Regions from separate parts of the Blautia sp. ZXY-1-C6 genome, predicted to be linked through region 1. Evidence: riboswitches for the same ligand, from Rfam matches in the RefSeq annotation. Region 1 holds a riboswitch; the other holds the start of a gene.
What was found. A riboswitch is a leader RNA that binds a small molecule or an ion and turns the genes downstream of it on or off. The one in region 1 is predicted to bind FMN.
Positions count from the first base shown of each region.

Region 1 (5,898 bases):
ATTCAATGGTGATTAATGATTGAGTATTTGAAAAAGAAAAAGTATAATAAAGAGTATAAGATGTAAACATGGATATATTAATGCTGTTTTGGGTGTAGAAAAGATAACAAATAGAAGGGAAAGTGATGGAACTACAGATCATCTTGAAAATGTAATGAATTTGATGTAAATAACAGAATTGTATACGAGTGAAAGTGGGGTATAGCTATGAAAAAGAATAGAAATTTAGTTAAAATATCAATTGTTGCCAGTTTGTTGATTACAACCAGTTCAATATTAGGACAAAATGTCGAGGTAATGGCATCAAATCCAACGAATTACAAAGATATGACAGAGTACGCAGCATACGAAAATGTAATAGCAGATGCAGGAGCCATTTCCGGAGATTTTAGCATTTCCGTGGCTTTATATGATATTGATCAGGACGGAATAAGAGAGTTGCTTATATCACATGGCACCTGCCTTGCTGATTGGGTAAATGATATTTATACATTGGAAGATGGAAAATATGTGAGCTATATTGGAAATGTAGGCAGACAGGGACTATTTTATACAGCCCCAGATGGAAATGGAATGTATTTTTTGTATGGATATCAAGGATATCAGGAGATAACACGAATTACAAAGAGTGGAAAAGATATTGTGCAAACATTGCTAGAATCAAGGGAGCTTAATGCAAATGAAAACTATACAGAATTTGCTAATAAGATAGCACTACTTGCACCGGGAGATATTCCAACCCATGGAAATTCTTATGATGTAGAAGTAACAGCTCCTGATGGCGGTGTAAACATGCGCTGTGGCGCAGGAGTGGAGTATGACAAAGTTCTTCCAGACATGATTCCAAACGGAACAGTTCTGACTGTAACTCAGGAAGCAGTGGCTTCCAATGGAAATTCATGGGGCTATACAAATTATAATGGTACATACGGATGGATTGCACTGACGCAGGTCACCAGATATCAGGAACCGACGGAAGGAGCACCTATTCCACATACCAGATATGTAATTAACTGTAATGAGAGTATTACTCTTCGTACAAATCCAGATGTAAATGCTGCTGAAATTTGTCAGATTCCGTTGGGAACAGCCGTTGCTACATTCGGAGATGCCGGAAACGGATTTATTTCTGTGTATTATCAAGGTTCATCTGGATATTGTCTGGCAAGTTATCTGTCTGCTCCAGTGGACTGACAATTCTGATTTTTGCTGTGAAACGGTAAAAGAATATTTTGACAACAGAATTCTATAATAAACTGTAATCTGTATATATGTAAAAATCCTCGGAACGTAAGTTCCGGGGATTTTCCATTTAATATATACTTATTTATCTGCCCCATAATATCTGTCATCGCCGAAGCCAAGGATCAGCATGAAGATTGGCGGTAAGAAGATAAGACCAATGGCGAATCCTGTGCCTCTGCCGAAGGCTCTTGCAAGCTTAACACTGTACATAATGCTGATTATGGCAAGTATGATTTTGATCAGTACGATGATCATGGAGATCATTAAACTGTCGTTTGTTTCAAGAGTTCCCTGTAAGCAGGAAGATACGATTCCAAGAACCAATGTCAGCCAGAAATATGCAGGCTGCCATGCGATTTTATAAGAAATATAATCGCCATATATTGGAATAATACTTTTCCATCCGGCCTCCCCTGCTTTGGTAAAGATTCTCCAGTTGGCAATAATCTGCAGAAGCCACCATGCGAATGCAATCATCAGATACATACCACCTAAGAATACCATGCTGCTGATAGCTATAAGTCCCATTTGTGTTCCCCCATTTTTTTCTGTGAGATATGATACATGTATCGTTGGTGTAGAAGCATAGTTGAGAACTATGTTTGTTCTCCTGAAGTATTTATGCTAAATCCATTAAAGCATATTCTCAGTAGTTCGTCAATTATCAAAGAAGATTGTACATAAGCGAGGTGAAAACTATGGCAGCAATACTTATGAACTACAAAATACCGGGATATTATATATTTTTCATTTGTCTGGCAGTGATTTCCTGTTTTTCTAATCCTGGAATGGTTGTATTAGCGGGCTGTAGGGTTGATAATATTGATCAGGCAGAGTAAAATTTTATCAATGAAGTGAGTCTCCTGCTTTAATATTACAAATATTCGTCTGACTTATGAAAAGTGCCTGATGAGATGAAAATCTTCTCAGGGATGGGTTGTGAGAACAGAGAAAAAAGAATGGTTTCGGAAAAAATAATGACAAGTTAAACAAAAGCCGTAAAGTGGGAATTTCTAGCTTTGCGGCTTTTGTGGTATCATGAATTGAAAGACATCTCAACAACTTTTCCATTGGTTACCTTAATGCGCAGACCTAATCCATTCATGCTTCTCATGGTAGACATGAAAGCGGATTTTGAGCAATAATCGTTGGGAGCTTCACCTCCGGAAAAATAGTATTTGGTCTTGGAAGTAAGTTTAAATGTATGTTTTCCGTATTTTATATATGCTTTTTTGTTTTGGCTGTTTAATATTCCGTTTTTGGAAGTATTAAATGACGCATACATTGTCAGAGTGTTCCCCTTACATATAGCCTTTCTTGTGCCTGACATATAGTATTTTGTGCCATTGGTTGTTATTGTTCCGCCTTTTTTTCCATTTATGCAGGTATCATAGTAGGTTGTACCTGACTTTCCGGTAGCTGCCTGCACATTTGAGAATCCCATGCAGCCGGTAACGAGGCAGATGGCAAGTATCAGTGTTAACATTTTCTGGAACTTCTTTGTCCATGTTTTCATATTGAAAACCTCCTTTCGTTTTCTGGATTTATTATAATAGCCTGGAAAAGCAAAGTCAATAGAGGAGCGTAATGGAATAGTTGTATTGACAATAGATATCTGTATGTAGTATAATCAGACGCAGATAAAAGAAAATTCTTCGGGGTTGTGGTGATCAGCATAGCTGAGATTCCCTACCGGCGGTTATAGTCCGCGACCCGCTTCGGCGGCTGATCTGGTGAAATTCCAGAACCGACAGTATAGTCTGGATGAGAGAAGAACACGCGATATTTACCATACGTGCTCATTACCCCGGATATGATCCGGGGTTTTTTATATGTTGAAGAAAATCTTCATTATATAGAAAGCTTGTGGAATTTTCTTTTAACAGGATATGAGACATATCCATAAAGAATAATTTCAAAGGAGAGAAACAGTATGAGTGAACAGGTATTAAGAAATGGAAATGCGATGGCAAGGAGTAAGACGAGAACCGTTACACAGATAGCCATGCTTGGCGCTATCGCAGGAATTTTAATGAATCTGGAGTTTCCGCTTCCTTTCCTGGCACCGACTTTTTATCAGCTGGATTTTTCAGAAATCCCGGTACTGGTTGGTTCATTCGCAATGGGACCGATCGCAGGTGTACTGATCGAGCTGGTGAAGATTCTTGTGCATCTGGTAACAAAGGGATCTATGACAGCAGGTGTAGGCGATGTGGCAAACTTCATCTTTGGATGTACATTTGCAGTTCCGGCAGGTCTGATCTACCGTTATAAATCTGTTAAGAGCAGAAAACATGCAGTGATCGGAATGGCAGTTGGAACCGTACTTACAGCAGTAGTTGCATGCTTTATCAATGCATTCGTGTTACTTCCGGCATACGGAAAGGCTTTTGGAATGCCGGTAGAAGCATTTATTGAAATGGGAAGTGCAGTACACAGTTCTGTAAATAATCTTCTTACATTTGCAGCAATGATCATTTTCCCATTCAACATATTCAAATATGCTCTGACATCCCTGATCGTATTCCTGATTTATAAGAGAATCCGCGTGGTGCTCAAGGGAGATTGATTTTATATCTGATAAAGAATAAATAAATTGGCAGTACAATAAATAAAAAAGAAGAACAGCCGTATGATGAAAAATCTGCGGCTGTTCTTCTTTTTATGTGTAAAAAATAATTACGGAAATTGTCAGACAGACTTAAAAAAGATACGATAATATGGTAAGATAAAACAGACGATATAAACATCGGAATGTGAGGTTTATAAAATGAATGATACAGGAATCAGACCGGAAGTTATAGAAGAAATCCGAAACCTTGCGCAAAAATATGATATTGAAAAAGTAATTCTTTTTGGTTCGAGAGCAAGAGGGGATTTCAGAAGAACAAGTGATATAGATATTGCAGTCACAGGAGGAGATTTTGCAAGGTTTGCGTTAGATGTGGATGAAGAGACAAGTACTCTTCTGGAGTATGATATTGTAAATCTTGATCGTGACATGCAGGATGAATTAAGAGAATCTATAGAGAAGGAAGGGAGGATTTTGTATGAGAAAATATGAGAATTTCTGCAATGCACTGTCTAACATGAAAGATATTTATAATTATGAAGAACCATATGATAATGTAGTGATTACCGGACTCGTAGGATTGTATGAAATTTGTTTTGAGCAGTCATGGAAAATGATGAAAGAAATACTGGAGATTCATGGATATGCAGAGGGAGCAACAGGTTCACCGAAAATCATTCTGAAGACTGCCTATAAAGCAGGAATGATAAGAGATGAGGAGCAGTGGCTTCGTGCATTGCAGGCAAGAAATAATGTTACACATTCTTACAATCAGAGAATTGCGTTAGGAATTATAGCTGATGCAAAAGAAGCGTTTTATCAGATGTTTTGCGAACTAAAAACAGAGATAGAAGAAAATTGGCTGTAATAATCAGCGAAGGTATAGAAAGCGAAAGGAAGTATCCATTATGGGACAGATACACAATATTGAAAAACTGACAGATTGTAAATTTTTAAATTTGTACCATTTAAATGCAACAAGCATTCACAACACTCCTGTGTCATATTTCGTGGCATCCCGTGCGAAGAGTATTAACGAATTAAAGATAAAAACAGGTAAAAACACTCCGGATGGCGTGATCATTTACAGTCTTTATGGGGAAAAGAGAGACAGAGTTGTATTAGTACGTCAGTACAGATACGCAATTGGCGGATATATCTACGAATTCCCGGCAGGTCTGGTAGAACCGAACGAAGAATTCCATGAGGGTGCAGTAAGAGAAATGTACGAGGAAACAGGACTGAAATTCACACCTCTGAAAGTAGATCCTGCATTTGAGAAACCTTATTTCACAACGGTTGGCATGACAGATGAATCCTGCGCGACTGTTTACGGTTACGCGGAAGGCGAGATCAGTAAAGCGGCACAGGAGGATTCCGAAGAAATTGAAGTTGTACTTGCTGACAGAGAAGAAGTAAAGAGGATTCTGCGTGAAGAAAATGTAGCGATCATGTGTGCATATCAGCTTATGCATTTCCTTCAGGATGAAGAACCTTTTGCATTTTTGAAAGAAGAACTTTAACCAAATCAGGCAAGTAGCGAAGCGGATGATTTTATCTGCTTGACTAAGGAGAATTAAAGGAGGATTAAAATAATGGCAAAATGGCAGAGAAGCTTTTTCCAGCCTGTGCTTCCGCTGGGGGAAGATGGACGAAGAGTTACAGGAAGTAAAGAACATATTGCACTTTCCAGAATGGCAGCAGGAGAGGGAATGGTTCTTCTGAAAAATGAGAAAAATACACTTCCGATTCGGAAAGGGACGAAAGTCGCACTCTTTGGTAAGGGTACTGTAGACTACGTAAAAGGCGGCGGAGGAAGCGGCGATGTAACTGTAGAATACATCCGTAATCTTTATGAGGGCATGAAGATTAAAGAGGATGAGGGAAAAGTAGAAGTTTTCGATAAACTTGCGAAATATTATGAAAAAGATATTCAGAAACAATACGCAGATGGTGCAGTACCAGGTATGACAGTTGAGCCGGAGCTCCCGGATGAACTTCTGAATGAAGCGCGAGAATATACAGATACTGCAGTAATTACTATCTGTCGTTTCTCAGGCGAAGGATGGGACAGAAAATGT
Region 1 covers NZ_JBWJVQ010000156.1:1,751-7,648, forward strand. Annotated here, with positions in the region: gene AC075J_RS06655 (SH3 domain-containing protein) at 298-1,194, shown strand; gene AC075J_RS06660 (DUF5684 domain-containing protein) at 1,324-1,773, opposite strand; gene AC075J_RS06665 (hypothetical protein) at 2,282-2,761, opposite strand; FMN riboswitch at 2,893-3,025, shown strand; gene AC075J_RS06670 (ECF transporter S component) at 3,179-3,814, shown strand; gene AC075J_RS06675 (nucleotidyltransferase family protein) at 4,016-4,309, shown strand; gene AC075J_RS06680 (HI0074 family nucleotidyltransferase substrate-binding subunit) at 4,296-4,685, shown strand; gene AC075J_RS06685 (NUDIX hydrolase) at 4,726-5,340, shown strand; partial or broken gene AC075J_RS06690 (glycoside hydrolase family 3 protein) at 5,413-5,898, shown strand, end outside.

Region 2 (5,898 bases), on a different contig from region 1:
GTTGAGGATGAAGATGAGGAAGAAACAGGGGACGAGATGAAGCTGACAAGCATTCAGAGCATCACTGATTTTATGACCTGCGCAGGCAGAACCCTGCCGGACAATATCCGTCTCTGGGCGAGAAGAAATCTTGCAGTTGCCCGTTCCCATGAGGTATCACCGGAGGAGAGACGCCATGCTCAGAGAGCACTTTCCATTATGATGAATGTACAGTGGAAGAGTAACTACTTTGAGGCAATCGATCCTCAGGAAGCCCGCAGGATTCTTGATGAGGAACTCTACGGAATGGAATCTGTAAAGCAGCGTATTATTGAAACCATCATCCAGATTAACCGTACCCATACACTTCCTGCATACGGACTTCTCCTTGTAGGCCCTGCAGGTACAGGTAAATCCCAGATTGCATACGCAGTTGCCCGTATCCTGAAACTGCCTTGGACAACTCTGGACATGAGTTCCATCAATGATCCGGAACAGCTTACAGGAAGTTCCAGAATCTATGCAAACGCAAAGCCCGGAATCATCATGGAAGCTTTCTCAGCAGCAGGAGAATCCAACCTTGTATTTATTATCAACGAGCTTGATAAAGCAGCGTCAGGTAAGGGCAACGGAAACCCTGCAGACGTACTTCTTACTCTGCTTGACAACCTTGGATTTACAGATAACTATATGGAATGTATGGTGCCCACAGTGGGCGTTTATCCCATTGCTACGGCAAACGATAAATCCCAGATCAGCGCACCTCTTATGTCTCGTTTTGCGGTGATCGATATCCCGGATTATACATCAGAAGAGAAGAAGATCATCTTCTCCAAATATGTTCTTCCGAAAGTTCTGAAACGCATGAGCCTCAAGGCAGAAGAATGCGTAGTAACAGAAGAGGGTCTGAATGCCATCGTTGAATTGCATAAAAATACAAGCGGTATTCGTGATCTGGAACAGGCAGCAGAGCATATCGCAGCCAATGCCCTGTACCAGATTGAAGTAGATCACCTGACAGGTGTGACATTTAATGCAGAGATGGTAAGAGGGTTACTTTCCTGAAAAAAATCTTGACAGAGATAAAAGTTGAGAGTATACTGTCAGATATCAGCAAGATAAATCGCAAAAATTGCTGATAAAAATAAAATAAGATCTTCAGGGCAGGGTGCAATTCCCTACCGGTGGTAAAGCCCACGAGCCATAAGGCATGATTCGGTGCGATTCCGAAGCCGACAGTACAGTCTGGATGAAAGAGGATAACAGTAGAGATACAGAAGAATTAACTGATCTGTGAAAGCTGACTGCTCTGGAATAATTAATTTATTCCAGAGCTTTTTTATATCAATTAAAGTGATTTCAGTGATGAAATAAAGAGTCAGATTCATCGGAAGATAATTCATATCAAATATTAATTACCAAGCCCTGGATGTTGAAAAAACACCGGGGCTTTATTTTATGGGATTTTTATAAAAGAGCAGGAGATGATGGATTGAAAAATATAACGGATATGGAACAGGACAGGCAGTACATGAAAATGGCTTTGGAACTGGCGCAAAAAGGAATGGGTTTTACAGCACCTAATCCGATGGTAGGTGCTGTGATCGTTAAAAACGGAAGGATCATCGGTCAGGGATATCACAGAAAATACGGTGAACTCCATGCGGAGAGAGAAGCTCTGGCAGCATGTACGGAAGAACCTGAAGGAGCATCTATATATGTTACTTTAGAGCCCTGCTGCCATTATGGAAAACAGCCTCCATGCGTGAATGCAATCCTGGAGGCCGGAATCAGACGCGTGATCATCGGATCATCAGATCCTAATCCACTGGTTGCAGGAAAAGGAATCCGGATTTTGAAGGATCATGGAATTGAAGTAACAGAAAATATTTTAAAAGAAGAGTGTGATAAATTGAATGAAGCATTCTTTTATTACATCCAAAATAAAAAACCGTATGTGGTCATGAAATATGCAATGACTATGGATGGAAAAATTGCCGCTTATACAGGAGAATCCAAATGGGTGACAGGAGAAGCTGCCAGAATTCATGTACAGAAACAGCGACTGAAATATACAGGAATTATGGTTGGGGTGGGAACTGTGCTGGCAGATGATCCGATGCTTACCTGCAGACTGGAAAACAGCAGAAATCCTGTGCGTATTATCTGCGATTCCCATCTGAGAACACCACTGACATCTAAGATTATAAGAACAGCAGCGACAATTCCTACAATCATTGCAACCAGCAGTAAAGACCAGCAGAAGATAAAGAATTATGAAGATATGGGATGTAAAGTTCTGGATGTCCCGGAAAAAAACGGACACATAGATTTAAACAGACTAATGGAACTTCTGGGAGCTGCAAAGATAGACAGTATCTTACTGGAAGGAGGAGGCACTTTAAACTGGTCAGCACTCGAAAGCGGTATTGTTCAGAAAGTCCAGACCTATATAGCACCCAAACTTTTTGGGGGAGAAAGTGCAAAGACACCGATAGAAGGAAAAGGATTTCCTGATCCTGCCAGCGCAATATTATTAAAAAACAGCGAAATAATCAGAATAGGAGATGATTTTCTTATAGAGAGTGAGGTGAAGAGTAATGTTCACGGGAATTGTTGAAGAACTGGGAACTGTGAAAAAAATAAAAAAAGGAGCAAATTCAGCAGTATTTACGATACGGGCAGAGAAAATTCTGGATGATCTGAAAACAGGGGACAGTGTAGCTGTAAATGGAATCTGCCTCACTGTAACTGCATGTCTGGAAGATGGTTTTACAGCAGATGTGATGCATGAGACATTGAATCGTTCTGCGCTGATTCAGCTTTCTTTGGGACAGCATGTAAATCTGGAAAGGGCAATGCCTGCAAATGGAAGATTTGGAGGACACATTGTTGCCGGGCATGTGGATGGAACAGGAAAAATCACGGAAATTCGCAGAGATGATAATGCTGTCTGGTACACCATTCAGGCTTCACCACAAATTATGAAATATATTGTGACAAAAGGTTCTGTAACAGTTGATGGAATCAGTCTTACAGTGGCAAAAGTCTCAGAAACAGACTTTTCCATTTCTGCAATTCCTCATACAGTAAAGATTACAGTCCTCGGAGAACGCAAAGAAGGAGATATCGTTAATCTGGAGACAGACATAATTGGAAAATACGTGGAAAAATTAATAACGCCTGTGAAAGAACAGCCGATAAAAAGTAATATTACACGGGATTTTCTGAATAAGTATGGCTTTTGACAGAATTAACCACAAAGCTGTTATTCGATTGATGCAGAACTGTACAGTGGATGTTTTATCTGCCTGACACGAACCAGATAAGCAGCCAATACGAATGATTTTGCCCTCTTAACAACAGAAAAATATATTGTATCAGAAAATACATTGCATAAGGAGAGAAAAAATGAACGGATTTGATTCAGTAGAAGAAGCTCTGGAAGAACTTCGGAATGGAAAAATTATTCTGGTAACGGATGATCCGGACAGAGAGAATGAAGGAGATTTTATCTGTGCAGCAGAGTTTGCCACAACAGAAAATATTAACTTTATGGCAACTCACGGAAAAGGACTTATCTGTATGCCAATGTCTGAGGAATATGTAAGAAAACTGCAGTTCCCGCAGATGGTAGCAGAAAATTCAGATAATCACGAAACTGCTTTTACTGTTTCCGTAGACCATATCAGCACCACTACAGGAATCTCTGCGGCAGAACGTTCTGTTACTGCCATGAAATGTGTGGATGAGAATGCAAAACCCGAAGATTTCAGACGCCCCGGACATATGTTTCCACTTCTGGCGAAGAAGAACGGTGTTCTGGAAAGAAACGGACATACAGAGGCAACTGTAGACCTGTGCAGACTTGCAGGGTTAAAACAGTGCGGGCTGTGCTGTGAAATTATGAGAGAAGACGGCACTATGATGCGGACTTCTGAGTTACGGGAACTTGCCGGAAAGTGGAATCTTAAATTCATAACAATTAAAGATATTCAGAATTACCGTAAATGCCATGATATTCTGGTGGATCGCGTGACGACCACAAAAATGCCGACCAGATACGGAGAGTTTATGGCGTATGGATTTGTAAACCGCCTGAATGGGGAACATCATGTAGCACTGGTAAAAGGTGAAATCGGAGATGGAGAAAACGTCCTGTGCCGTGTGCATTCAGAGTGCCTGACAGGAGACGTTTTTGGATCACAGCGTTGTGACTGCGGACAGCAGTTTGCAGCGGCGATGGCCCAGATTGAGGAAGAAGGCAGAGGGATACTCCTTTATATGAGACAGGAAGGAAGAGGAATCGGACTGATCAATAAACTTCGTGCCTATGAACTTCAGGAACAGGGAATGGATACACTGGAAGCAAATCTGGCACTTGGATTTGCCGGAGACGAAAGAGAATACTACATTGGTGCGCAGATTCTGAGAAATCTTGGGGTAAAAGAGCTGCGGCTGCTGACAAATAACCCGGATAAAGTTTATCAGTTGGAAGAATTTGGAATCAGGATCAAACAGAGAGTTCCGATACAGATGAATGCCACAGCGTATGATCTGCGTTATCTTAAGACAAAACAATTACGAATGGGACATATTCTGAAGTATTAAATACAGCGGGGATTTTCATATATAACGATAACGTTCCCGAAAATAAAATTTACCGTATATAAAAACCTGTACAGGTTAAAAAATATAAATTTACAGATGAAAGGACCAGAAAAAATGAAAACATTAGAAGGAAAATTAGTATCAGATGGAATGAAAGTAGGAATTGTAGCAGCCCGCTTCAATGAATTTATAACTTCCAAGCTGGTAAGTGGTGCCATGGATGGGCTGACACGTCACAATGTAAAAGAAGAGGACATCCAGGTAGCGTGGGTACCAGGTGCTTTTGAAATCCCACTGATCGCGTCTAAAATGGCAAAAAGTGGAAAGTATGATGCGGTTATCTGCGTAGGTGCTGTGATTCGTGGAAATACCAGTCATTATGATTATGTATGCAATGAGGTTTCCAAAGGGATTGCATCAGTATCACTGGAAACAGGAGTTCCGGTATTATTCGGAGTACTTACCACAGAAAACATCGAGCAGGCAATTGAACGCGCAGGTACAAAAGCAGGAAATAAAGGCTATGACTGTGCACTCAGTGCCATTGAAATGGTAAATCTGATCAAAGAACTTGAAGCTTAAATAGACAACAGATCAGACCCTGAAAGTGAAACCAGTTCACGAAAATCGAAAGGTAATGGTGCTTCCAGAAGGAGCATTTCATCTCTGAAAGGATGCTGAAAAGAAACTTTCCATGCATGAAGGGCTGCCCTGGAAAAGGAAGCACAGGAAGATATTTTATCGTCTGAATGATAAAGAGTATCTCCAAGCAAAGGATGTCCTGTGGATGCCATATGGACACGGATCTGGTGGGTACGTCCGGTATCCAGCTTAAGTGTGATAAGCGACCAGTCCTGACTGGAAAAAAGAGTATGATAATGAGTAACTGCTGTTTTGATTTTTCCCGATAATGCAGATGAATGTAAGGAAAGATCAGCAGCAGTTTTCATTTTCAGATGATTCTCCGGGTCCTGCATCAGCGGTAAATCTAAGGTATGCCAGACACCAGGCATATCTACAGGCAAAGTACCGGATACAGCGGCAAGATATTGCTTGTGAATTTTGCATGGAGATTTTACAGATTGAAGCCTTGAAGCTGCTACCTGATTTTGGGCAAAAACCACAATCCCGGAAGTCTCCTGATCCAGCCGCCCCACCGGGCGGACACAGACCTGTTCATTTTTCTCTCGAAAGTAACCGGCAACAAGATTGGAGAGGCTGTCTGTATAATGCATTCCCGTCGGATGCGTAACCATTCCTGCCGGTTTATCAACTGCCAGAATATCCGTATCTTCATATAAAATATTC
Region 2 covers NZ_JBWJVQ010000142.1:1,042-6,939, reverse strand. Annotated here, with positions in the region: partial or broken gene AC075J_RS05875 (AAA family ATPase) at 1-1,044, shown strand, start outside; FMN riboswitch at 1,130-1,244, shown strand; gene ribD (bifunctional diaminohydroxyphosphoribosylaminopyrimidine deaminase/5-amino-6-(5-phosphoribosylamino)uracil reductase RibD) at 1,490-2,599, shown strand; gene ribE (riboflavin synthase) at 2,580-3,227, shown strand; gene AC075J_RS05860 (bifunctional 3,4-dihydroxy-2-butanone-4-phosphate synthase/GTP cyclohydrolase II) at 3,391-4,590, shown strand; gene ribH (6,7-dimethyl-8-ribityllumazine synthase) at 4,705-5,172, shown strand; gene AC075J_RS05850 (RluA family pseudouridine synthase) at 5,169-5,898, opposite strand, start outside.
Region 2: linked by a shared signal. The riboswitch ahead of ribD (bifunctional diaminohydroxyphosphoribosylaminopyrimidine deaminase/5-amino-6-(5-phosphoribosylamino)uracil reductase RibD) and the one ahead of AC075J_RS06670 (ECF transporter S component) in region 1 are both predicted to bind FMN.